DNA from 2 places in the Clostridium estertheticum genome. Region 2 is predicted to be linked to the other one. Evidence: predicted binding sites of a transcription regulator. Region 2 holds the regulator's gene; the other holds the start of a gene.
The links. The regulator HrcA, encoded in region 2, represses chaperone genes, less so after heat shock. The targets are predictions, from matches to a motif close to TGTTAGCACTCNNNNNNNNNGAGTGCTAACA.
Positions count from the first base shown of each region.

Region 1: the regulator HrcA is predicted to act here: its motif matches at 9,881-9,911, upstream of htpG (molecular chaperone HtpG).

Region 1 is NZ_CP015756.1:2,354,109-2,367,011, reverse strand. Features, by position in the region: rRNA gene A7L45_RS10875 (16S ribosomal RNA) at 189-1,708, opposite strand; gene A7L45_RS10870 (glutaredoxin family protein) at 2,050-2,280, opposite strand; gene hydE ([FeFe] hydrogenase H-cluster radical SAM maturase HydE) at 2,574-3,617, shown strand; gene A7L45_RS24075 (hypothetical protein) at 3,655-3,789, opposite strand; gene A7L45_RS10860 (methyl-accepting chemotaxis protein) at 3,873-5,648, opposite strand; gene aroD (type I 3-dehydroquinate dehydratase) at 5,888-6,652, opposite strand; gene A7L45_RS10850 (putative quinol monooxygenase) at 6,670-6,957, opposite strand; gene A7L45_RS10845 (Cof-type HAD-IIB family hydrolase) at 7,035-7,817, opposite strand; gene htpG (molecular chaperone HtpG) at 7,957-9,837, opposite strand; gene A7L45_RS10835 (bacteriohemerythrin) at 10,005-10,397, opposite strand; gene A7L45_RS10830 (aromatic ring-hydroxylating oxygenase subunit alpha) at 10,562-11,542, opposite strand; gene A7L45_RS10825 (DUF1475 family protein) at 11,580-11,906, opposite strand; gene A7L45_RS10820 (DUF1295 domain-containing protein) at 11,952-12,719, opposite strand; gene A7L45_RS10815 (DAK2 domain-containing protein) at 12,751-12,903, opposite strand, start outside.
Region 2 is NZ_CP015756.1:3,269,880-3,282,782, reverse strand. Features, by position in the region: gene A7L45_RS15355 (stage II sporulation protein P) at 1-513, shown strand, start outside; gene A7L45_RS15350 (hypothetical protein) at 599-856, shown strand; gene lepA (translation elongation factor 4) at 998-2,803, shown strand; gene hemW (radical SAM family heme chaperone HemW) at 2,883-4,004, shown strand; gene hrcA (heat-inducible transcriptional repressor HrcA) at 4,218-5,264, shown strand; gene grpE (nucleotide exchange factor GrpE) at 5,309-5,992, shown strand; gene dnaK (molecular chaperone DnaK) at 6,051-7,913, shown strand; gene dnaJ (molecular chaperone DnaJ) at 8,096-9,217, shown strand; gene prmA (50S ribosomal protein L11 methyltransferase) at 9,276-10,211, shown strand; gene A7L45_RS15310 (16S rRNA (uracil(1498)-N(3))-methyltransferase) at 10,241-11,017, shown strand; gene A7L45_RS15305 (HIT domain-containing protein) at 11,155-11,448, shown strand; gene rpsU (30S ribosomal protein S21) at 11,631-11,807, shown strand; gene yqfC (sporulation protein YqfC) at 12,136-12,420, shown strand; gene yqfD (sporulation protein YqfD) at 12,413-12,903, shown strand, end outside.

The DNA of each region.
Region 1 (12,903 bases), 920 kb from region 2:
TGTAATTTTACTTAAAAAAAAATGAGCAATTATAATCACTAAAAGTGTTTATAATCGCTCATTACATTTTTATTATTAGTCTCTCAAAATTAAACAGAAAAATAGGAACGAGTAATTACAATAGATATTTTGAAGAATAATTAAATTCTTCTATTGCATCGACCGAAGTCAATACATCTACTCCCTAGAAAGGAGGTGATCCAGCCGCAGGTTCTCCTACGGCTACCTTGTTACGACTTCACCCCAATCATCGATCCCACCTTCGGCCGCTGGCTCCTTACGGTTACCTCACGGACTTCGGGTGTTACCAACTCTCATGGTGTGACGGGCGGTGTGTACAAGGCCCGGGAACGTATTCACCGCGACATGCTGATTCGCGATTACTAGCAACTCCGGCTTCATGTAGGCGAGTTGCAGCCTACAATCCGAACTGGGATGAGTTTTTGAGTTTGGCTCCACCTTGCGGTCTTGCATCTCTTTGTACTCACCATTGTAGCACGTGTGTAGCCCTAGACATAAGGGGCATGATGATTTGACGTCATCCCCACCTTCCTCCCGGTTAACCCGGGCAGTCTCACTAGAGTGCTCAACTTAATGGTAGCAACTAATGATAAGGGTTGCGCTCGTTGCGGGACTTAACCCAACATCTCACGACACGAGCTGACGACAACCATGCACCACCTGTCACCTTGTCCCGAAGGACTTCACTCATCTCTGAGTTATGCAAGGGATGTCAAGTCTAGGTAAGGTTCTTCGCGTTGCTTCGAATTAAACCACATGCTCCGCTGCTTGTGCGGGCCCCCGTCAATTCCTTTGAGTTTTAATCTTGCGATCGTACTCCCCAGGCGGAATACTTAATGTGTTAACGGCGGCACCGAGGTTCGACCCCCGACACCTAGTATTCATCGTTTACGGCGTGGACTACCAGGGTATCTAATCCTGTTTGCTCCCCACGCTTTCATGCCTCAGCGTCAGTTACAGTCCAGTAAGTCGCCTTCGCCACTGGTGTTCTTCCTAATCTCTACGCATTTCACCGCTACACTAGGAATTCCACTTACCTCTCCTGCACTCTAGACACCCAGTTTCAAATGCAGCACCCAAGTTAAGCTCGGGTATTTCACATCTGACTTAAATATCCGCCTACGCATCCTTTACGCCCAGTAAATCCGGACAACGCTTGCCACCTACGTATTACCGCGGCTGCTGGCACGTAGTTAGCCGTGGCTTCCTCCTCTGGTACCGTCATTATCGTCCCAGAAGACAGAACTTTACAACCCGAAGGCCTTCATCATTCACGCGGCGTTGCTGCGTCAGGGTTTCCCCCATTGCGCAATATTCCCCACTGCTGCCTCCCGTAGGAGTCTGGACCGTGTCTCAGTTCCAATGTGGCCGATCACCCTCTCAGGTCGGCTACGCATCGTTGCCTTGGTGGGCCTTTACCTCACCAACTAGCTAATGCGCCGCGGGTCCATCTCAAAGTGAAATTCCGAAGAATTCCTTTGATGTTAAGATCATGCGATCAAAACATATTATGCGGTATTAATCTCCCTTTCGGGAGGCTATTCCCCTCTTTGAGGCAGGTTACCCACGTGTTACTCACCCGTCCGCCGCTAATTAACGCCTCCGAGGAGGCGAATCATCGCTCGACTTGCATGTGTTAGGCACGCCGCCAGCGTTCGTCCTGAGCCAGGATCAAACTCTCAATTTAAAAGTTTACACTTTTTTAGTTGAAATAATTAATCTGCGACAACTGTTAAGTTGCTTCGCAAGCTCATTACATACTTTTTAGTCTTACGACTAAAATATTACTTTTACTAAAGTAATTGACTGGTTAAAATAAAATATTATTTCATTTCTTTACCTATTTTTCTGTTTAATTTTCAAAGACCGATAAAAACTATATATATTCGTCACCATGTGACTACTTTTTAAAGTATATCAGCTAACTTTATTCATGTCAATACTTTTTTATTTTTATATACTAAGAAAATATAGAAAATAAAAAGAAGCTAGTTTTAGCCTCTTTTTATTTTCTATATTTTATTGTTTTTAAATTCCTAATATAGCAACCACTTTTTCCTTATCAAATCCAACCATTTCTTGCCCATTAATATCTATTACTGGTACTGATCTATATCCTTTTTTTATAAGTGCTTTTTTTGCTTCCAAATTTTCAGAAATATTATGCTCTGTATATTCAATGTTATTTTCTTTGAAAAATTCCTTAGCTAAATGACAAAATCCGCAACTATTGCTTGTATAAATTTCAACTTTGTTCATGTATAATCTCCCCTTAAGTTTTATTATTTCCAATTTAATTGTATACAATTAAATCTAATTTCATATTATCATTTTTCGCAAGTTAAGTCAATATTATTACTTTAAATTTTAATGAATTATTTAACTAGTATTCCTCTAGATTACTAATTTATTAAAATATTTATTTATTTTATATTTACATATATTTTATATAATATTATGATAGTCTTAACACTATACGTTAGTGACAAAATACTTTATAATTATTTTGTACTTTAAAGGGCTTAAGCATAAATATTAGGAGGTAGCAACTAATGATTAATTTATTGGAAGTAATAAATAAAGCTAAAATTGAACATAACTTAAGTAAACTAGAAATCATTGCTCTTTTAAAAAGTAATGATATGGACCAAGAATTGTTTAATGCGGCAGACGAAGTCCGAAAAAAATATGTGAGTGACGATGTCCATCTTCGTGGTCTTATTGAATTTACCAATATATGCAAGAATAACTGCCTTTATTGTGGACTAAGGCGAGATAATAAAAATTTAGTTAAATATAGATTAACACATGAACAAATTTTAGACTTTGCAACTAAGGCTAAATCTTTTGGTTATAAAACCATTGTACTTCAAGGTGGAGAAGATGATTACTATACCGTGGACAAAATCATCAAAATAATAAAAGATATCAAGGCTTTAGGTTTAGCTCTAACTCTAAGTCTAGGTGAAAAAACTTATGATGAGTATAAGGCCTTTAAAGAGGCTGGTGCTGATAGATATCTTTTAAGAATTGAGACAACTGATAAGAAACTTTATGAAGATCTAGATCCTGGCATGAGTCACGAGTACAGACTTAATTGTTTAAAGAACCTAAAAAAATTAGGTTATGAAGTAGGTACAGGTGTTATGGTTGGTCTCCCAAATCAAACCATAGAATCATATGCAGATGATATATTGTTTTTCAAAGAAATTAATGCTGACATGTTAGGAATAGGTCCTTTCATTCCTAATGAAGATACACCACTTGCAAATTGCCATGGTCGTGAGCTAATTATGGCCCTTAAGGTTATGGCTATAACACGATTACTTCTACCAGATATTAACATACCTGCAACAACTGCTATGGAGTCTTTAAATAAAAATGGAAGGCTGATGGCACTTCAAAGTGGTGCTAACGTAGTTATGCCTAATGTTACAGAAGGTGAATATAGAAAATATTATGCATTATACCCTGGTAAAATTTGTACTGGAGATACTCCATCTCATTGTAGGGGATGCATAACCGGTAAAATTAACAGTATTGGAAGAAATGTTTCAACTAATTATGGATTTCGCGGAAATAAAAACAACAAATGATTTTATAACATAAAAAAGAGCCCTATAGGCTCTTTTTTTAACGAAAAGTATGTTTTGCTTCTTTAATTGGTTTATTATTAACTGCTTCACCTTGTGCGTCCTTAATTCCCGGTTTATTATGTTTCTTGTTTAGATCATGCTGTATATTCATTTTTGTAGCTTTATTTGGCATTAAAAACTTCCCCTTTCTAATATTAGATTAACCTAGAAAGCTAATTTTTATTCTACACTTCTGATATTTTGAAATTATTCATATTACAGTATAAATTTCTGTACTATTTCATCTAACTTAGCTACAATCTTCTCAAAGTTATCAGCAGTATTTGATATATCCTCCATAGCACTCGTTTGCTCCTCCATAGATGCAGATATCTCCTGAGTTGAAGCTGCAGATTCTTCAGATACTGCAGACATACCTTCTATAGATAACAATACCTTGTCTTTATTTTTATCTACCTTGTTAATATTAGAAACCAAAGTGTCTATTTGAGTAATCATATTAATAATAGATTTTTCTATGATATTAAATGATTTTTGTGATAAATCCATCGATAAATTTGCCTCTTTATTAATATTTACTCCCTTATTTATATTCATTGTTACTTTACTGATTTCTCCTTGAATTTCACCAATCATATTTGTAATTTCATTTGTGGCTTCTTCGGTCTTTTCTGCTAGCTTTCTTACTTCATCAGCTACTACTGCAAATCCTTTTCCAGCTTCACCAGCTCTAGCGGCTTCAATTGCAGCATTTAATGCCAAAAGATTTGTTTGTTCTGCTACCTCTTTTATAGTAATTATAATTTTTCCGATAGAGTTTGATTTATTTTGAAGTGTAGATATATTTTCTACGACTTCTTCATTTAAATTGCTACTTTCCTTAAATTTTTCAGTAAGTGATTTCATAGAATTAAGTCCCTTAGTATTAACTAACTTAGTTTCATTAGAATAATCTTTTAATAACACAGAACTATTTACAGCAGTACTAATTTCGAGTGTAAGACTTGTAAGTTCATTTGCACCACTTTGAGCATCTTGCACTTGATTTGTAGCTCCTTTTGCTAATTCTTCAATTGCCACAGATACAGCTTCTATAGATTGAACAGTTTCGTTTGTAACCAGTGCCATAGTTTTTGAATACTGAAGAACCTCTATGGAATTTTCCTTCAAATTAATGATTATTTCTCTAAGAGCACTTCGTAGATCAATAACTGCTTTTGCAATAATCCCTGTTTCATCTTTATATTTTAAAATCAATTCAAGATTTTCATCATATGACAAATCAAGTTTCGCTGTCTTATCCACAAGCTTACTTATTTTTAAAATAGGATTTGATATTTTCTTACTAAAGTAAAAGGATATAAATATTGATAATCCAATAACAGCAACTGCTAAAATTATAAAATTAGTTACACTATTTATAAAAGCTTTGAGTAGAATAGCCTTTTCAGTCCCAACAAATTTGTCAATGTCATCAACATAGTTTCCTGTACCTATAACCCAATTAAAGTCTTTAAAAGCCTTACTATAGCTTCTCTTTGGAGATGCAACTTCTTCCCCTTTTTTAGCAAACCAATAATCTGTATATCCACCGTTCTCTTTTAAACCATTTGCAATAATTTCTTTAATTATGCTTTTGCCTTTTACATCCTTTAAATCATATCTGTTTTTACCTTCTGATGCACCACCAAGAAGCACAATATTGTCTCCATCAACTGTATCTACCCAAAAATAACCACCATCGCCATATTTCATCTCACGTATTAAATCTGCGCCAAGTTTTTTAGCTTCTATCAAACTTATTTTTCCAGATTGATATTTTTTATCAATGCCTCCTAGCATTGTTATGACATTTTCAACTTGATATTTAATTTTTTCATCATAATCTTTCCTAACTGTAGTATCAATTGTCGATATAGTGTTTTTACTCAAGACTGACATTCTGTATGTTGCAAATCCTCCAATTAAAAGTGCAGTTAATAATACAACTGAAATATTTAGAGCTATTATCTTAGTGCTTATTTTTTTCACAATAAATCACTCCATCCTCTTTAATATTTTATCCATAATTTTCTTAATGTTCCGAGAAAATAACGGTTACATTGTTATCGTATCTTTTTTATAAATCTTAATACATATTTTAATAAATAATAATTTTATAATTAAATTAACATAAAAACTCCCTTGGTCATTATTAATTTCTACAATATAAACGAAAAGAACTGCTCAAATTAAGCAGTTCTTTTCGTTTATATTGTGTTGTCATATTTTTATATATCGTTATGAAGCAACTGCATTATTTTGCGTAACTCTAATGCTGAAATTTGTCCCGGTGCTGAACTCTTCTTAGCAGCAGCAAATGTTAGTGCTGAACCAAATAATTCACCTGATAATCTACTAATAATTCCTTTTCCCGCCATTGATATTGATATAATGGGACCATTAGCATATTTTTCATTCATAATACGAGTTGCATCTAAAAGCGTAAGCACATCCGCGGCACAAGTAGGCATTACTGCAATTTTAGGAATATCTCCACCTAATTCTTGAGCCTTACATAACCTTGATATAATTTCTTCTTTTCGTGGTGTTTTTTCAAAATCATGATTAGATATAATAACAAATACGCCATTCTTATGAGCTATATTTACCAATCCTAATATATCTTTCTCATCACTTAATAACTCAACATCTATAACTTCAACAAGTTTTGACGTGATAATTGCTTTATTTAGAGCGAAATAGAATTCTGTAGTAACTTCTTTCTGTCCACCCTCTTTAGCTGTGCGAAAAGTAAATATAATTGGTTTTTCACCTAGTACTGCTCTAATCCCTTGTAATGCTTGTTTTACCTTATCTATATTGGCAACGTCTTTAAAAAAATCTACACGCCATTCTAACACATCAAAATCGATATCTTTTAAAATTTCTGCTTCCTCTAAAAGTTCTGAAATAGTTTCTCCTACCATAGGAATACAAATTTTAGGTAGCCCCTCACCAATTGTAACTTTTTTAAGTTTAACTATTTTTTTCATTTGAGCACCCTTACTATTTATTTTATTTTTTTATATAAGTTAATCTCTGATTTTTTTTCTATTAAATCTGCGAATTTAGGTACAATAGAAGTAAAATGTATTGATGCGTTATGACTCTTAATTATATCCTCATTTTCCCACTCTTCAATGAATGTAAATATATTGTTATCATTAGCATCTTGATATAAGTTATATGATACATTTCCTTTTTCTTTTCTGCTTTCATTAATAAGTTTTTCTGCTAAGTTTTTAAATTCCTCTGTTTTTCCCTGCTTTATTGAATTTTTTGCAACTATAGTAATCATATACTTTCTCCTTCTTATGATTTATTTTAAAATTTTATATTACATAATTATACTACTTGTCCTCTTTTTTATAGTTTCTACAAAGATGCTATAACATTATAAACTCCATGGTCATTATTACTTTCTGCAATAAATTTCGCATGCTTTTTAACATCTTCAGGTGCGTTTTTCATTGCATAACTGTAATGAGCAGCTTTAAACATAGCCAAATCATTATAGTAATCACCAAAAACCATTGTGTTTTTTTGATCTATTTCAAATTTTTTTTGAAGTATTTTTATTGCGCTTCCTTTACTTATACCTTTATTCATTATATCTATCCACTTATCCCCAGATACAACAAATTCAAGTTTCTCATGCAATTTTTCTTTTAGAAGATTTACTATGGACAGATTTACTCCATCTGCCATATAATAAGTAATCTTATATATGGGACTTTTTAATTTACTAAATGATTCTAGTTTTACAACAGGAACATCAACCGCTGTAAGTTCATTAAAAATAACTTCTGATGGATTTACTATAAATGCCTCATTTTCTCCAGCTAAAAATACTTCTTCTCCGAGCTTTGGGTTTAGATTTATTACGTGTTCTATTTCTTCTTTAGCAATATTATTTGAATAGATGGTCTTTCCTTTGTTATTATACTTAACAAGAGCCCCATTATGAGCAATAAATATCATATCTGTATTTACCTTTTTAAAATTTACGCTTAGTTGTGAATAAAATCTACCACTTGCTGCTGCAAATTTTATATTTCTCTTTTTTAAATCACGTATCAAATCAAATATTTTTTCATCTATATTCCCTTTATCGTTTAATAATGTACCATCCATATCAGTTGCGATGAGTTTTATAATAAGTATTTACCTCCCTTATAATGTTAAATAAGCATATTCAAGAACAAATTTTACTCACTAGTAAAAATGAGCTATAAATGAATTAATATCCATTTATTGCTCATAAATTTGTTTCGATTTTAATTAAAATATACTTAAGTTATAACATTACTTTGCATATATTGTTTGTAAATTCTACTGGATCACTAATTGGTAATCCCTCAATTAGTAGAGCCTGATTATACAATATATTAGTGTATAAATCTAATTTATCTTTGTCAGTGTCAAAGCAACCTTTAAGTACTTTAAACATATCATTATTTATATTTATTTCAAGTACCTTGTCTGCTTTAACATTTTCATTGTTAGGCATAGAATTTAATGTTTTCTCCATTTCAATTGTGAGTTCACCATCGTTTGATAAACATACTGGGTAATTTTTAAGTCTTTTAGATGCACGAACATCCTTAACCTTACCAGACAAAGTAGTTTTCATATATTCAAACAGCTCTTTATTTTCCTTATCATCAGCAATAGATGGGTTTTCCTTTTCTTCAACATCTATTCCTAAATCACCACTTGATACAGATTTAAATTCTTTTTCTTTGTATTTAGATATCATTTTAACCGCAAATTCGTCTACCTCATCCGTGAAGTATAAAATTTCGAACCCTTTATCTGATACCATTTCTATTTGTGGTAATTTTTCAATCCTATCGTTCGTTTCACCAGAAGCATAATAGATATATTTTTGATCTTCTGGCATTCTAGAAACATACTCATCTAAAGTAACATTCTTTTTCTCCGTTGATGAATAAAACAGTAGCAAATCTTGCAAAGTATCTTTATTACTACCATAATCGGAGTAAATACCATACTTTAATTGTCTTCCAAATGATTTGTAAAATATTTCATATTTGTCTCTTTCATTTTTAAGTAAAGTATCTAACTCACTTTTTATTTTACTTTTAATGTTTTTAGCTATTAATTGAAGTTGTCTATCATGTTGTAATACTTCCCTTGATATGTTAAGGGATAAGTCCTCTGAATCTACTATTCCTTTTACAAAACTAAAATAGTCAGGCAATAAGTCTGCACACTTGTTCATAATTAAGACACCATTTGAGTAAAGCTCTAAACCTTTTTCATATTCTTTTGTGTAGAAATCATATGGTGTTTTTTCTGGAATATATAAAATAGAATTATAACTTATAACGCCATCAACACTTATATGAATGTGCTTTAATGGTTTATCAAAACCATAATGTTTTTCAGCATAAAAATTGTTATAATCTTCATCAGTTAATTCACTTTTATTTTTTCTCCATAAAGGAACCATACTGTTTACTGTCTTTTCCTCAACGAAATCTTCGTATTCTGTTTCACTACCTTCTTTAAGTTTTGAATTACTTATATTCATTTTAATTGGGTATCTAATGAAATCTGAATATTTCTTTATGATAGATTTTAATCCATTTTCATCAAGAAATTCATCAAAATTATCATCTTCTGTGTTCTCTTTTATTTTAAGTGTGATTTCTGTACCAACACAATCTTTATTGCAAGGTTCTATAGTATACCCATCTGCACCTGTAGATTCCCACTTATAAGCTTTATCGCTACCAAAAGATTTACTTATAACAGTAATATTATCAGCTACCATAAATGCAGAGTAAAATCCTACACCAAATTGTCCAATTATATCATAACCATCTTTTATTTCATTTTCTTTTTTAAATGCTAAAGATCCGCTTTTAGCTATAACACCTAGATTATCAGTTAGTTCTTTTTCGGTCATTCCAATACCAGTGTCAGAAATTTTTACTATTCTATTTTCTTTTTCACTCGCTATAGTAATGTAGTATTTATCTTTCTCAAAAGTTAATGTGTCATCCGCTAATGTCTTATAATAAATTTTATCAATAGCATCACTAGCATTAGAGACAAGTTCCCTTAAAAATATATCTCTATGAGTATATATTGAGTTTACCATCATATCTAGGATTCTCTTAGATTCTGTTTTAAATTGTTTTTTTTCCATTTAAAATTCCCCTTTCATACCAAATCTTTTTAATTTTATATTTTGTTAGCACTCTATGCTTATGAGTGCTAATGATAATTATAAAATACACCTTTTTTTATGATTTGTCAATGTTTCACTCCATACTTTCTATAATTTAAAGCGGTAAATCTAATAGCAACATGATTTTACTCTACTGGAATTAGTAAGTCTTTCTCAACTATATGATTAATTAACCATTCATTTAAGAAAGTTAGTATTTTCATTATAGCTTCATCTTGATTATTATCAATATTATTTAAATTAACCTCATCTATTTTTTTAATAAAAAATGCATGGTCTATCTTTTGTGTAAATAATCTTTTATAATTTATGCTAATCATATACTCTTCTTCAGCGTTAAAATGATATATTGTATATGCTTTTAATTCTTCAATTACCGCTACTATTTTATCATATTTATCTGTATCGTATTTATCTATTAATAATTGGTAAGCTCTTTCCCCTATTTCAAACAGTTTTTCATGCTCCGCATTTATTTTAGGAATTTTTGTCATGTATTTTTCCTTCATCTCAAACATTAATTAATTTCCCCCCTCAAATTTGATAATACAACTTGTCTTTCACACTTAAATTAAATTCATATATCTATATTACTTTGTTTTAATTTATTTTACAAGAATAATTTCCCTAATATTCTATTTATATCATTGTTTCTCATTCTACATTACCTCATTAAAGCATATTACTTTTTCTCTATTTCACCTTTCAAAAAAGCTCTTCTCCTACGGTACTCAATAATAGGCATATCTCCTTGAATAAGATTTTCATTCATTGTCAGTTCGGATTTTATAGGAGTTTGAGTTAAAACAATCCTCCTATCTTGATGAAGTATATATTTATTACTAAAAGTACTCATTCCATTAACTATTTGTTTTAATATAGGTGCTTTCATGAATTTTTGATAAAATCTAAGATAAATATGAGTATGATTCTCATCAATTGGTGCAAATATTGCAACTATCCTAATATCCTTACTAATAATGTTTTGCCAAATATTTGGCATTTGTAACTGAAGACTAAATAATTTTTTATAGTTCTTTATTTCATTTGGTTTTAGAGGTTTTGTTTTTCCGTCATCCACTACATTATTTACATAAAAAGTCATTAAATTATCTTCCCATTTAACAACAGGACCATTTACTAAGGTTTTATTTCCTCTACCTATGGAAGATGTATGAACAAACGGTAAATGAACGACATCTAATTGATTTTCAATTGCTCTCGTGTAATTAACTGACCACATCTCTGAAAAACCTCCATAAGAAAAACCTTCGCGTAGTTCTTTGAAGAAAGGAATTTCTGGCATATTATCTAAGATTTCTCCATACCATAACCAAATCAGACCATACTTTTCTTCTACTAAGTAAGATTGAACCTTATACCTTTCTGGAACAGGTGTATTTTTGCCATTAGCCGGTATTAAAGTTACCTTTCCAGAAGAATCATATTCAAATCCATGAAATGGACACATCATTTTATCGTGAATTACTTTGCCCGCACTTATTGCTGCGCCTCTATGACAACACTTATCAAAAATGCAATTGACTTTACCACTTTCACTTCTCCAAAAAACTAGTTTTTCTCCCAGTCTTGTTATTCCAATCGGTTTGTTACTCTTCACTTCTTTTGATTCCAATATTCCATACCATTGATTTTTAATCATGCTCAGCCATCCTTTTTTAACAATTCAATTTTTGTAATTACAATCTATTTTTTTGCCAGAATTTTTGCCAGTTTCCATTACTTTTATTAAATGATAGGAAAATATATAAACAACTAATCATACTTCCTAAAGTTAAAACTAACAAAACCCAAATTAATGATTTAGCAATATTATTCTCTCTATACACTATCCACGAACATACTATAATAAATTCAATGTAAATATCTACTAATGATATTTGTCCCCAAGGCATACCTAATAATATTTTACCTTCACCAGTAAAATTTCCAATAGCAAATCCATATATAAGCATTCCCAGCATTAATAAAAAACCAATAAAAGAAAATACTTTTCCGATTTTCATAAAATCAATCCTACTCTCATTATATTTTATTATTAATGTTATTAATCATTTTTTAGGCAGCCAAGGTATAAATTTACTAGTGATTTTCGCGTATGCCTGAAATTCATCGTTATCCTTATAATGTTTTTCAAGCATTGGTACTCCGGAAACATATATAAGCAATAAGGTTATAATTATAGGGCTAATGATTCCCGCTATGCCACTTTTTGAAGGTAAAGTAATTATAAATATTCCCCACCACATTGTAGCCTCTCCAAAATAATTTGGATGCCTTGTGAATTTCCAAAGCCCCCTTTTCATTATATGACCTTTATTTTTTTTATCTGTAATAAAGTTTTTTAGCTGTTTATCCCCTAATGCTTCAAAAACAAAACCAACTATCCAAATTGCAATGCCTACAAATTCTAATATGCCTAAATTTCCTTTAGATGTAGCATTATTCATTATAATTGGATATGCTATTAAAAGCATAATTGCTCCTTGTAACATGAACACTTGCAAAAATGCTCTAGGCATTACCCATCTACCCCAATCCCGTCTAAATGCTACATATCTAAAATCTTCAGGCTTTCCTAAATTCCTTTTTAATATATGATAAAACAATCTTATTCCCCAGACGAAAACTAATGCTGTAACTATAATGGCTCTTAAATTATAATTTCCTCCAGTAAATAATGTATATATTGATATCAAAACAAATCCAAGCCCCCAACCCATGTCAACTAATGAATTATTTTTCTTCATTTGAGCAATAATAAAAAAGATGACCATGTAGATAAAAACTAGTATTGTGCTTTGCACATAAGTATTCATATCGACCCCTCCTAAATTTATATTATAAACATTAAGAACTTATAAATGATACAGCTACTGCTCCAATTCCGGCGCTTAATCCAACAATAGGCGATATTTCAGTTATATATTCTGGTTCTTTCCCCAAAATTGCTGTTAATTTCAAGCTCAATTCATTAGCTTTTTTTGGAGCACTTGCATGTAC
Region 2 (12,903 bases):
GCTGTAGGCGATGTAATAACCGAAAACCTAGAGAAAAATTATGGAATTTCAGTTATACATGATAAGAATGTAAATGATACAGGAGATTACAAAAATGCTTATAAAAAGTCTGGAGTTACTTTAGATAAGTATTTAAAGTTATATGAAAAATTTGATTTGATTATTGATTTACATAGAGATAGTATAGACAACAAGAAGACGTTAATTACAAAATTGAATGGTGAGAATGTTGCACGATTTATGTTTGTAGTAACAGATAAGAATCCTAGATATGCACAGCAGAAGAAATTAATAGATTCTATGATGTCAATATCAAATAGATTATATCCAGGGCTTATACGCGATGAATCAATTTGGGTTTATCACTGGGGCATGGGTTTTTATAATCAAGATAGAAGCAATAACGCACTTTTAATTGAAGTAGGCGCAAATAGTAATAACATCCAAGAAGTAAAAAATACAGGTAAATATCTATCAAGAATAATAGCGGAACAATTAAATGGAAAAAAATGAATAAATTATTATAAAAAGTGCATCCTTAATAATGAGCAGATAATAATTAAGTATTATCTGCTTAAGAGAATAGGGGGCACTTTTTATGTTGAAAAAAGGTATTATTAAATACATATTTATACTAGTTATTTGTTTTTCTATACTTATTTATGGATTTGTTGAAGTTAATATTAACAAACCTGAACTTGTAAAAGAAAAGTCGAAATTTACAATGAATTTTAAATTAAACCCTTTAGATTTTAGAATAGAGACGAAGGGATATGTTTTTTATACAAATGGTAAATTCTTTTATAATATTAAAGAAAAATGTATTGACACTTATAATGAAATTTTTATGAAATAATATAAGGGTAACATATTGATTAAATAAAGTATCACGTAAAATAACAATGCATTGACAAAAACAGATATAATTATGATATAATTCAAGTAGATGTATAAAATCAAAAAAAATTAACATATAGTACAACGGGGGTAAAAATTAATGCAGAGTAATAGACAAAAGTACATAAGGAATTTTTCAATAGTTGCACATATTGATCACGGCAAGTCTACTCTTGCAGATAGATTACTAGAAAAGACAGGTACTTTAACTAAAAGAGAAATGGAAGAGCAAGTACTTGATAATATGGATTTAGAAAGAGAAAGAGGAATTACTATAAAGTCTCAACCGGCAAGGCTCGTTTATAAAAGGGAGAATGGAGAAGAATATATATTCAATCTTATAGATACTCCGGGTCATGTGGATTTTAATTATGAGGTTTCAAGAAGTTTAGCTGCTTGCGAGGGCGCTGTACTTGTAGTTGATGCGTCACAAGGAATTCAAGCTCAAACTTTAGCAAACTGTTATCTTGCATTAGATAATGACCTTGATATTGCGCCAGTTATCAATAAAATAGATCTTCCTAGTGCAAGGCCGGACGAAGTAATTAAGGAAATTGAGGATGTAATAGGTATTGAAGCCCTGGATGCTCCAAGAATTTCGGCAAAAACTGGACTTAATATAGAAGATGTTTTAGAAGCTGTAGTAAAGAAAATTTCACCACCTAGTGGGGATGAAGAAGCACCACTTAAGGCTTTGATTTTTGACTCTTTTTATGATAGTTATAAAGGTGTAGTATGTTATGTAAGAATTAAAGACGGCATAGTTAAACCAGGAACAAAAATTAAGCTAATGAATACTAATAAGGTATACGAGGTAGTAGAAGTTGGAGTGTTTGTTCCAAACTATCTCCCGGTAGCAATGTTAAGTGCTGGTGATGTTGGATATATAACTGCTTCTATAAAAAATGTTAGGGATGCACGTGTTGGTGATACTGTAACAGAAGCTGATAGGCCAGCATTAAAGGCGCTTAATGGATATAAACCAGCGATTCCAATGGTATTTAGTGGTATTTATCCTATAGATGGTGCAAGGTATGGAGAATTAAAAGAGGCGCTAGAAAGACTTCAGTTAAATGATGCAGCATTAGGGTTTGAACCAGAGACATCTATTGCCTTAGGTTTTGGATTTAGATGTGGATTCTTAGGCCTTCTTCATATGGAAATAATACAAGAAAGAATCGAGCGAGAATTTAATTTAGATATCATTACGACAGCACCATCAGTTATATATAAAGTAATGAAAACTAGTGGAGAATTAATAGAGATAACAAATCCTACTAATCTTCCAGAACCTACAGAAATTAGGTATATGGAAGAACCAATAGTTAAAGCATCTATCATAACACCATCAGAGTATCTTGGATCAGTTATGGAGTTATGCCAACAAAAGAGGGGCGTATATATTGATATGCAATATATAGAAACCACTAGAGTTGTGGTAAATTATGATTTGCCACTTAATGAAATAGTATATGACTTTTTTGATGCTCTAAAATCAAGAACAAAAGGTTATGCATCCTTTGACTATGAAGTAAAGGGATATGTAACCGCAAATCTTGTAAAGCTAGATATTTTACTCAAGGGAGAAAAAGTTGATGCTTTGTCCATGATTGTTCCAGAAGAATCAGCTGGGCATAGAGGTAGAATTATGGCTGAAAAATTAAAAGAACATATACCAAGACAAATGTTTGAAATACCAATACAAGCATCTATAAATTCAAAGGTAATTGCAAGAGAAACTGTAAAAGCTCTAAGAAAAGATGTTTTAGCTAAATGTTATGGTGGAGATATTTCAAGAAAGAAAAAATTATTATCAAAGCAAAAAGAAGGTAAAAAGAGAATGCGACAAGTTGGAAGTGTAGAAGTTCCACAAGAAGCATTCATGGCGATACTTAAAGTAGACTAGTATCTTCGAAGAAGATGACTAACTGCTTTGAAAAAGATGATTAGTAGTTTGAAAAAGATAATTAAAGTGAGGATAAAACATGAAGAAGGTTGCTTTATATATTCATATTCCCTTTTGTAAGCAGAAGTGTTTATATTGTGATTTTCCATCACTAGCTGGCAAAGAGGATTGTATGGTTGATTATGCTGCAGCACTCGCAAATGAAATATATAGTATAAAGAATAAAAAAATAAAAACTATTTTTATAGGTGGGGGAACTCCCACCTATTTATCTTTAGCGGGCTGGAAAATAATAAAAAAAAGTATTGATACATTAGATATATGTGATGATTTAGAGTTTACGGTGGAGGGAAATCCAGGAACATTTACAAAAGAAATATTGAACTTCCTAAAAGAAATGGGAGTGAATAGACTTAGTATCGGACTTCAAGCCTGGCAGGATTCACTTTTAAAAGAGCTTGGAAGAATTCATACTATAGAAGATTTTAAACAAAGCTTTGAAATGGCTAGAGAATTAGGATTTGATAACATAAATGTAGATTTGATGTTTGGACTTCCATCACAAACTATAAGTCAATGGACAGAGACATTAGATAATATAACTAAGCTTAATCCAGAGCATTTATCTTGCTATAGTTTAATTGTAGAAGAGGGAACAGAATTTTATAAAAGATTTGAAAAAGGTACATTAAATCTCCCAGATGAGGAAATAGACAGAACTATGTATGCGAAGACAATAGAAGTTTTAAGGAAAAAAGGATATATACAATATGAGATCTCAAACTTTTCGAAAAGGAATAAAAAATGTAGACATAATCTAGTATATTGGGAATTAGATGAATATATTGGGTGTGGAGCTGCTTCTCATTCGTATAGTGACGGTTTTAGGTATAGAAATGAAGAAAATATAGAAAAATATATTGAAAAAATGAATAATGACAACACTGCGATAGTTGAAAAAATGAAAAATTCATTTAAAGATAATATGGAAGAGTTTATGTTCATGGGACTTAGAAAAACAAAGGGTGTAAATAAAAGTGAATTCAAGAAAAGATTTCATAAAAATATGTATGATGTTTATTACGATGTAATTAATAAATACACAAGTACTGGTTTTATGATAGAAAGTACAGATAATATTTTTTTAACATATGAGGGTATTGAAGTATCGAACGTAATTATGGCAGAGTTTTTATTATAAATTATAGTAATCTTAATAAGAAATTTTGCTTTTTAACGTCTTAGGTAGTAAATTGAAGGAAAATAGAGCATTTTAAATATAGTTCAAAATAAACTTTGTAAAATAGCTATATTAAAAAAACAAGATTATTGACAAAAACCATAATAAATGATAACTTAAATGTATACCCGTTAGCACTCAACGGAAGCGAGTGCTAATAAAAGAGGTGATATTATGGAAATGGATGAAAGAAAAATTAAAATACTTCAGGCTATAATAACAGATTATATAAATAATGGTGAGCCTGTAGGGTCCAGAACCATAGCTAAAAAGTATGATTTAGGTATTAGTTCGGCTACAATAAGAAATGAAATGTCAGACCTGGAAGAAATGGGATATATTGAACATATACATACCTCATCTGGTAGAAAACCATCAGATAAAGGTTATAGGTTATATGTTGATAGACTTATGGAACTTACAAAGTTATCTTCTGAGGAAGAATATATGATTAAAAATCATCTTATTAATGCTGCATTATATGAGGTTGATAAAATTGTTAAGCAAGCAACACAAATGCTTTCTCTTCTTACAAATCTTACATCTATAGTGAAAGCACCTTCTGTTCAAAAAAGCTGTATAAAATATATTCAGCTAATGAATTTAGATTTTATAAGCATTTTGTTTGTAATTATTACAGATAGTGGTATTATCAAAAACAATGTTATAAAAGTTAGTAAGCCAATTGGCATTGCAACTATAGAAAAACTTACTAATATACTTAACTTTAGATTAGGAAGACTTACAATAGAACAGATAAACTTAGAAGTTATCAATAATCTAAAAAGCGATTTAGCTTCTTATGAAGAAATATTTGCAGGTATTATTCCAGCATTATATGATAGTTTATCTGGGGTTGAGTCTTCGGAAGTTTATATTCAAGGCGCTGCTAATATATTTAATTACCCAGAATATAATAATATAACTAAAGCTCGAGAGTTCTTAGTATTGGTAGACAATAAAGAGAGTATAAATAGCTTACTAGGTACTTACGACAATATTTCTAATATTACAATTAAAATTGGTGGGGAAAATTTTGTTGAGTGTGCAAGGGAGTGTAGTATTATAACAGCAGTTTATAGCGCTTCTGGAGTACCGCTTGGATCCATTGGAGTTATAGGGCCAACAAGAATTCCCTATGGAAAAGTTATATCAGTATTAACGGGAGTAGTTAAAGAATTAAATGATAATATAGCTCAAATTTATGATGATCATAAATAAAATTTTAAAGATTTATTTTGAGCAAGATTTGGAGGAATGATTGAGTGAATACGAATAATGAAGAAATATTAGACGAAGAAAACACAAAGTTTTCAAATGAAGATTCCAGTTTAGCAGGTAATGCTAACGAAGTTAAGGAAAGTAAAAAAGAGACTGAGGATACCTTAGATAAAACATTAGAAGAAGCTGAAGTATTAGAAGATGCTGAAATAGTAGAGGAAGATGAAGAAGTTGAAGAACTTTTAGAAAGTGATAAAGAGAAAGATATGAGAAAAAGTAAAAAGAAACTAGAAGCGGAAAACAAAAATTTACAAGATAATTTGGATTCTTTTAAGGATAAACTTTTAAGAACAACTGCAGAGTATGAAAACTTTAGAAAAAGAACAATAAAAGAAAAACAAAACATATACACAGATGCTTGTGCAGATGTTTTAAAAGAAATTCTACCAGTACTCGATAACTTAGAAAGAGCTCTTTCGGTTGAAGGTGGTGGGGATGAACTAAGAACTGGTGTAGAAAATACAGTTAAATTATTTAATGCTGCATTTAAAAAACTAGGCATTGAAGAATTATCTTCAACAGGCGAATTTGATCCTAACTTCCACAATGCAGTAATGCATGTAGAAGATGAACAATATGGAGTAAATCAAATAGTCGAAGTATTACAAAAGGGATATAAAAAACAAGAAAAGGTATTAAGACATAGCATGGTTAAGGTTGCAAATTAACCTTAATAAATGTAAAAATCTTTAATAAATATAAAAGGAATATAGGGAGGAAATAATAATGGGAAAAATTATAGGAATAGATTTAGGTACAACAAATTCATGTGTAGCAGTTATGGAGGGTGGAGAGCCCGTAGTAATTTCTAATTCAGAAGGTGCAAGAACTACACCATCTGTAGTATCATTTCAAGCTAATGGAGAAAGACTAGTAGGTCAAGTAGCTAAAAGACAAGCAATTACAAACCCAGATAAAACAATAATGTCAATTAAAAGAGAAATGGGTACTGATCATAAAGTAGATGTTGATGGAAAAACACATACACCACAAGAAATTTCAGCATATATTTTACAAAAAATAAAAGCTGATGCTGAGGCTTATTTAGGAGAAGCAGTTACAGAAGCAGTTATAACTGTACCTGCATACTTCAATGATAGCCAAAGACAAGCAACAAAAGATGCAGGAAAAATAGCTGGACTTGAAGTTAAGAGAATAATAAATGAGCCAACAGCTGCAGCATTAGCCTATGGACTAGACAAAATGGACGTTAACCAAAAGATATTAGTATATGATTTAGGTGGCGGTACATTTGATGTATCTATATTAGAACTTGGTGATGGATTATTCGAAGTTAAATCAACTAACGGAAACACTAAACTTGGTGGAGATGACTTTGACGAAAAAGTTATGAATCATATTGCAGATACTTTTAAAGCAGATAATGGAATAGATTTAAGAAATGATAAAATGGCACTTCAAAGACTTAAAGAAGCTGCTGAAAAAGCAAAAATAGAATTATCATCTTCAACACAAACAAATATTAATCTACCATTTATTACAGCTGATGCAACAGGCCCTAAGCATATAGATATGAATTTGACAAGAGCTAAATTTAATGAATTAACTCATGATTTAGTTCAATCTACAATAGAACCAATGAAAAAAGCAATTGCAGATGCAGGTTTATCTCTTAATGAAATAGATAAAATTGTACTTGTAGGTGGTTCAACAAGAACACCAGCAGTTCAAGATGCAGTTAAAGAATTTACTGGTAAAGAACCTTCAAAAGGAGTAAATCCAGATGAATGTGTTGCACTTGGTGCAGCAATCCAAGCGGGAGTATTAAGTGGAGAAGTTAAAGATGTATTACTTCTTGATGTAACTCCATTAACTCTTGGAATTGAAACATTAGGTGGAATAGCTACTCCTCTAATAGAGAGAAATACTACAATTCCAGCTAAGAAGAGTCAAACATTCTCAACAGCTGCAGATGGCCAAACATCAGTTGAAATTAATATTGTTCAAGGTGAACGTCAAATGGCTGCAAGTAATAAATCTTTAGGAAGAGTTACTTTATCCGGAATTGCAGCAGCACCAAGAGGCATTCCACAAATAGAGGTTACTTTTGATATAGATGCTAATGGTATTGTTAATGTATCAGCTAAAGATAAAGGAACAGGAAAAGAAGCTAAAATAACAATTACAGCATCAACTAATTTAAGTGATGATGAAATTGATAAAGCAGTAAAAGAAGCAGAGAAATTTGCAGGAGAAGATAAAAAGAGAAAAGAAGAAATAGAAATTAAAAATAATGCAGAACAGTTAGTATACCAAACTGAAAAAAGCTTAACTGACCTGGGCGAGAAAGTATCAGAGGAAGATAAGAAAGATATTGAAGCTAAATTAGAAGCTCTTAAAAAGATTAAAGATGGAGACGATACTGAAGCTACAAAGAAATCTACGGAAGAATTAACTGAAGCATTTTATGCAGTAACTACAAAAATATATCAAGCAGAAGCAGAAACAGCAAAAGCTGGAGAAGCTGGTCAAGGCGCAGATAATGCTGGAAATGCTGAGCATGACGACAATGTAGTAGATGCTGATTATAAAGTAGAAGAAGATAAAAAAGAAGAAGATAAGAAATAATATAAATAATTAACAAAACAATTAAATTAGGGATGGGTAACTGCCCTTCCCTAATTTAATTTGCTTTAAGAAAAACAGTATTATCAATTGTTATATACGAACTATATAATAATAAGAGTTGTATTATTTTAAGGATTAGTTATAATATATAAGTATATATATTTTAGGTGGTGAAGAGCAGAATGGCAAATAAAGATTATTATGAAACACTTGGCGTAGGTAAAGATGCCAGTGAAGAAGATATTAAGAAAGCTTTTAAAAAAGGTGCGTTAAAGTACCATCCAGATAGAAATCCAGATAATAAAGAAGCTGAAGATAAATTCAAAGAAATGAATGAAGCATACCAAGTTCTCTCTAATGCAGAAAAAAGATCTAGATATGATCAATATGGTACAGCTGATGAGAATGGAGCAGGATATGGTGGTAGCTCTGACTTCTCTGGTTTTGGTGGTTTTGGAGATATATTTGGAGATATATTTGGAGGCGGATTCTCGTCAAGAAATCAGAATGGTCCTAAAAAAGGTGCGGATTTAGAATATAACATAAATCTAACTTTTGAAGAGGGTGTATTTGGTGTAGAAAAAGATGTATCAATCACAAGAAACGAAAAATGTGGAGATTGTAGCGGTAGTGGTGCTAAAGCTGGTACAACACCTAAAACTTGTGATAAATGTGGTGGAAATGGGCAGATAAAAGTTCAAAGAAATACTGCATTTGGAAGTTTTGCTAGCATGAGCACTTGTGATAAGTGTGGAGGCAGTGGCAAGATAATTTCTGAACCATGTAAAACTTGTCATGGCTCTGGAAAACAGAGAAAAAACAGAAAAATTAAAGTTAATATTCCGGGTGGAGTTGACACCGGAAATGTTATGCCACTAAGAGGCCAAGGAGAACAGGGTGAAAAGGGCGGACCAGCAGGAGATTTATATATAAATATCAGAGTAGCTCCTCATAAAACTTTTAAGAGAAAGGGAATTGATATTCATATAGAATCACATATAAGCTTTGGTTATGCATCCATGGGTACTGAAATTAAAGTGCCAACAGTAGATGGGGATGTTAAATACAAAGTTCCTGGTGGAACACAATCTGGCACTGTATTTAGGCTTAAGGGCAAGGGAATACCTAGAGTAAACGGACATGGAAGAGGAGATCAATACGTAAAAGTTATTGTTGATATTCCAAAATCTTTGAACGATAAACAAAAGGAAGCACTTAAACTATTTATGCAGGCTAGTGGTGAGAGTATAGAAAATTTTGAAGAAAATAAAAAGTCTTTTGTAGATAAAATATTAGGTAAATAATAATAAAAAACTTCGTTTTGTAAAACGGGGTTTTTTATTTTAAATAAGGAGAATAAAAATGAATAAAGATTGGATTGAGGTAACTATAATAACAAGCACTGAAGCGGTTGAGGCAGTGTCAGCAATGTTATATAATACTGGAGTTGAGGGTGTATCTATTTTGGATCCTTTAGATTTGATTTATAGGCGAGATCATACTACGGATTGGGACTATTTTGATGAAAGTATTATTGATACAAAGAGTGGTGTTGTAATTAAGGGATATTATAAAAAAGATCAACACTTTAAAAAGCATTTAGAGGAAATTAAAACAGGGGTAAATAATTTACCTAGCTTTGGATTAGACAAGGGAGTAGGTTCTGTAACTGCGGAAAAGGTAAATGAGGAAGATTGGGAAAATAACTGGAAGAAGTATTATAAACCATTAAAGGTAGGAGAAAAAATAGTTATAAAACCTATATGGGAAGATTACAATAAAAATCCTGGCGAAATAATTGTGCAGTTAGATCCGGGTATGGCTTTCGGTACTGGTTCTCACGAGACTACCAGAATGTGTATAAAGGCACTAGAGAGGCATGTGAACGCTGATTCAACTGTTTTTGATATAGGTACAGGGTCTGGAATATTAGCTATCACAGCGGCCATGCTTGGTGCTAAGAAAACTGTAGGAGTTGATCTTGATCCAGTTGCAGTAGATTCTGCAAAGCAAAATGTTTCGTATAATGATATAAATAACATTGAGATATTATACGGAGACCTGCTCGAGGTTGTTAAAGGGAAGGCTAATATAGTTATAGCAAATATAATGGCTGATATAATTATGTTTTTGACAGATCAAGTTAAGGAAGTTATAACTAAGGGCGGATATTTTATATCTTCAGGAATAATTTTATGTAAAAAAGATGAAGTAATAAATAAGTTAACAAAGTGTGGTTTTACAATTGAGGAGATAAATATAGAGGGAGAATGGGTTTGCATAGTTGCAAAATTATAGTAAATGTCTAAGTGAGGGGAGAATAAATAATGCATAAATTTTTTGTGCCCAAAAGCAGTATAGATGCGAATAAAGCTATTATAGAAGGCGAAGATGTAAAACATATATATAAGGTATTAAGGCTTCAGGTTGGAGAAAAGGTAAGTATAAACAACTCTTGCGGCAAGGAATACATAGGTGAGATAACTTATATAGACAAGAAAGTTGTAAATATAAATATTCTTAAAGAAAATCCTATAAACAATGAAAGTCCTATTGAAGTATATTTATTTCAAGGTATGCCTAAATCTACAAAAATGGATTTAATAGTTCAAAAGAATACGGAACTTGGTGTTAAGTCAATAACCCCTATAATTACGAAAAGGGTAGAACTTAAAACTGAAATAATGGAATTTAAAAAAGATAAAGAAATTGATAAAAAGATAATTAGATGGAATAGGATAGCCCTTGAAGCTTCTAAGCAAAGCAAAAGAAGTTTAATACCTGTGATTAATGAGCCTATAGAGTTTGAAAATTTACTTTTAGAGTTAAAAGCTATGGATTTAGTGGTGGTTCCATATGAGAATGAAGAGGGCTACGGCATGAAAAAATTAATCGAAGACATAGACAAAGAGACTATTAATAAAGTTGCAATTATCATAGGACCTGAGGGTGGATTTGAGGAATTTGAAATATCAAAACTTAAACAGATAGGATCAAAAATAATTACTTTAGGACCGCGAATACTTAGAACTGAAACAGCAGGGTTTACTTGTTTAAGCTTAATAATGTATGAATTTGGTGATCTTGGGGGAAGTGTAAAATAAATATTCAACTAAATTTACTTAGAAGGAAAATTAAGTTTTATGTTGAATAGTATAGTATAAGATGAATTGGAGGTGATTATGTGGAAAAGGAAGATTGTCTTTTTTGTAAGATTGTAAAAAAACAAATTCCATCAGAAATGTTATATGAAGATGACAAAGTTATAGTTATTAAAGATATAAGTCCTCAGGCTCCCATACATGCTATAATTATTCCAAAGCAGCATATAGATAATTTAAATTGTTTAACAAAAGATCAATCAGAAATAGTAGGTCATATATTTATGGTTGCAACTAAGGTTGTACAGACTTTAGGGATTGCAAAGTCTGGATATAGAATTGTATCTAATTGTGGGGAGCAAGGGGGTCAAACCGTTCAACATATACATTTTCATTTGCTCGGTGGAAGATTACTTGAGTGGCCACCTGGTTAATTTATAATTATTTTATATTTGAATTTTGATAATATTTTATAAAAAAACTGTTATATATATAACAAACAGCAATGAAAATGTTGACATTATGTAAAGCAGTGTTGTATAATAAAAAATGTACTATTTAGGCCCCGCATTAGCTGCTTTTAAATTGAATTGAGCTAGCGGAGGGAGGGATAATGATGTCAGAAATTAAAGTTGGAACAGACGAGACAATTGAGAATGCTTTAAGAAGGTTTAAGAAAAAGTGTGCAAGAAGTGGAGTGCTCGGAGAAGTAAGAAAAAGAGAACACTACGAAAAACCAAGCGTTAAAAAGAAATTGAAATCAGAAGCTGCAAGAAAAAGAAAGTTTAAATAGATTTTTAAAATTGAGAAAGACAGGATTTGTTTTATAATGTAAAAGAATCTTGTTATAATACCTTCCTCAGCAGTAACAAAACAGAAAATTAGAGCTATTCAAAAAAAGCAGTGGTGGGTTGGGATACAATAGTATGAAAAGACAAAAGAAAAGTTATGTTTACCTCATAACCTATAGTTAAAGGTGAACTTGCTTGCAAAATAATATTTTAATAAAAAAAAGATTCAGCATTTGCTGAATCTTTTTTTTATTAAAATAAATTATAAACGGTTATTTATTAGACACTTTTTTCATAAATTTAATATGAAGTATTTTGTGGGGTGAGTGTATGGATAATAAATTTTATAAAACAAGAGAAATTATTGCGAGTAAGTTAGAATTGCCAAGGGATATCTTATTAGATTTACCTAAAATTACTATTTTGGCAAATAATGAAATAAATATAGAAAACCATAAAGGTATTGTAATATTTGAAGAAGAACAAATAAAAATAAATTCTAATGTGGGACCGATTTCGATATATGGTAGAAATTTTAAAATATTATTTATAGGAGGAAACACAATAACTTTAAGTGGTAATTTTAAGTCAGTTGTGTATGAAAGCCATGAATAATTTTAAAAAATATAAAAAAGGTGTCGTCACAATGGAAATTCAATCATTAATTCCAGAAAAATTTATTAATTTATTATGGAAAAATGGTGTTGTAGTAAAAAACATACGAAAGATTAACATAACAACTGTTATTTTAGAAGTAAAACTAAGTGATTATGGTGAAATTAGTAAAGTGGCAAAACGAACAGGTACAAGAGTTAAAATTGTAGGAAGAAGTGGAATGTCGTTTTTTTTAATAAAATTAAGGAGCAGAGTAGCTCTTTTAATTGGAATAATTTTATTTGGCAGTATAATATATTATTTATCTACATTTGTATGGAATATAGAAATTAATACAGAAAATTACATAAGTCCATATGAACTCAGAAATCAAATCAAAGGATTTGGAGTAATACCTGGAATGAGGAAGAAGAACATAGATGTTTATGATATTGAAAGCAAAATTTTAAGAAGTAATGATGAAATAATGTGGGTAAAAGCAAG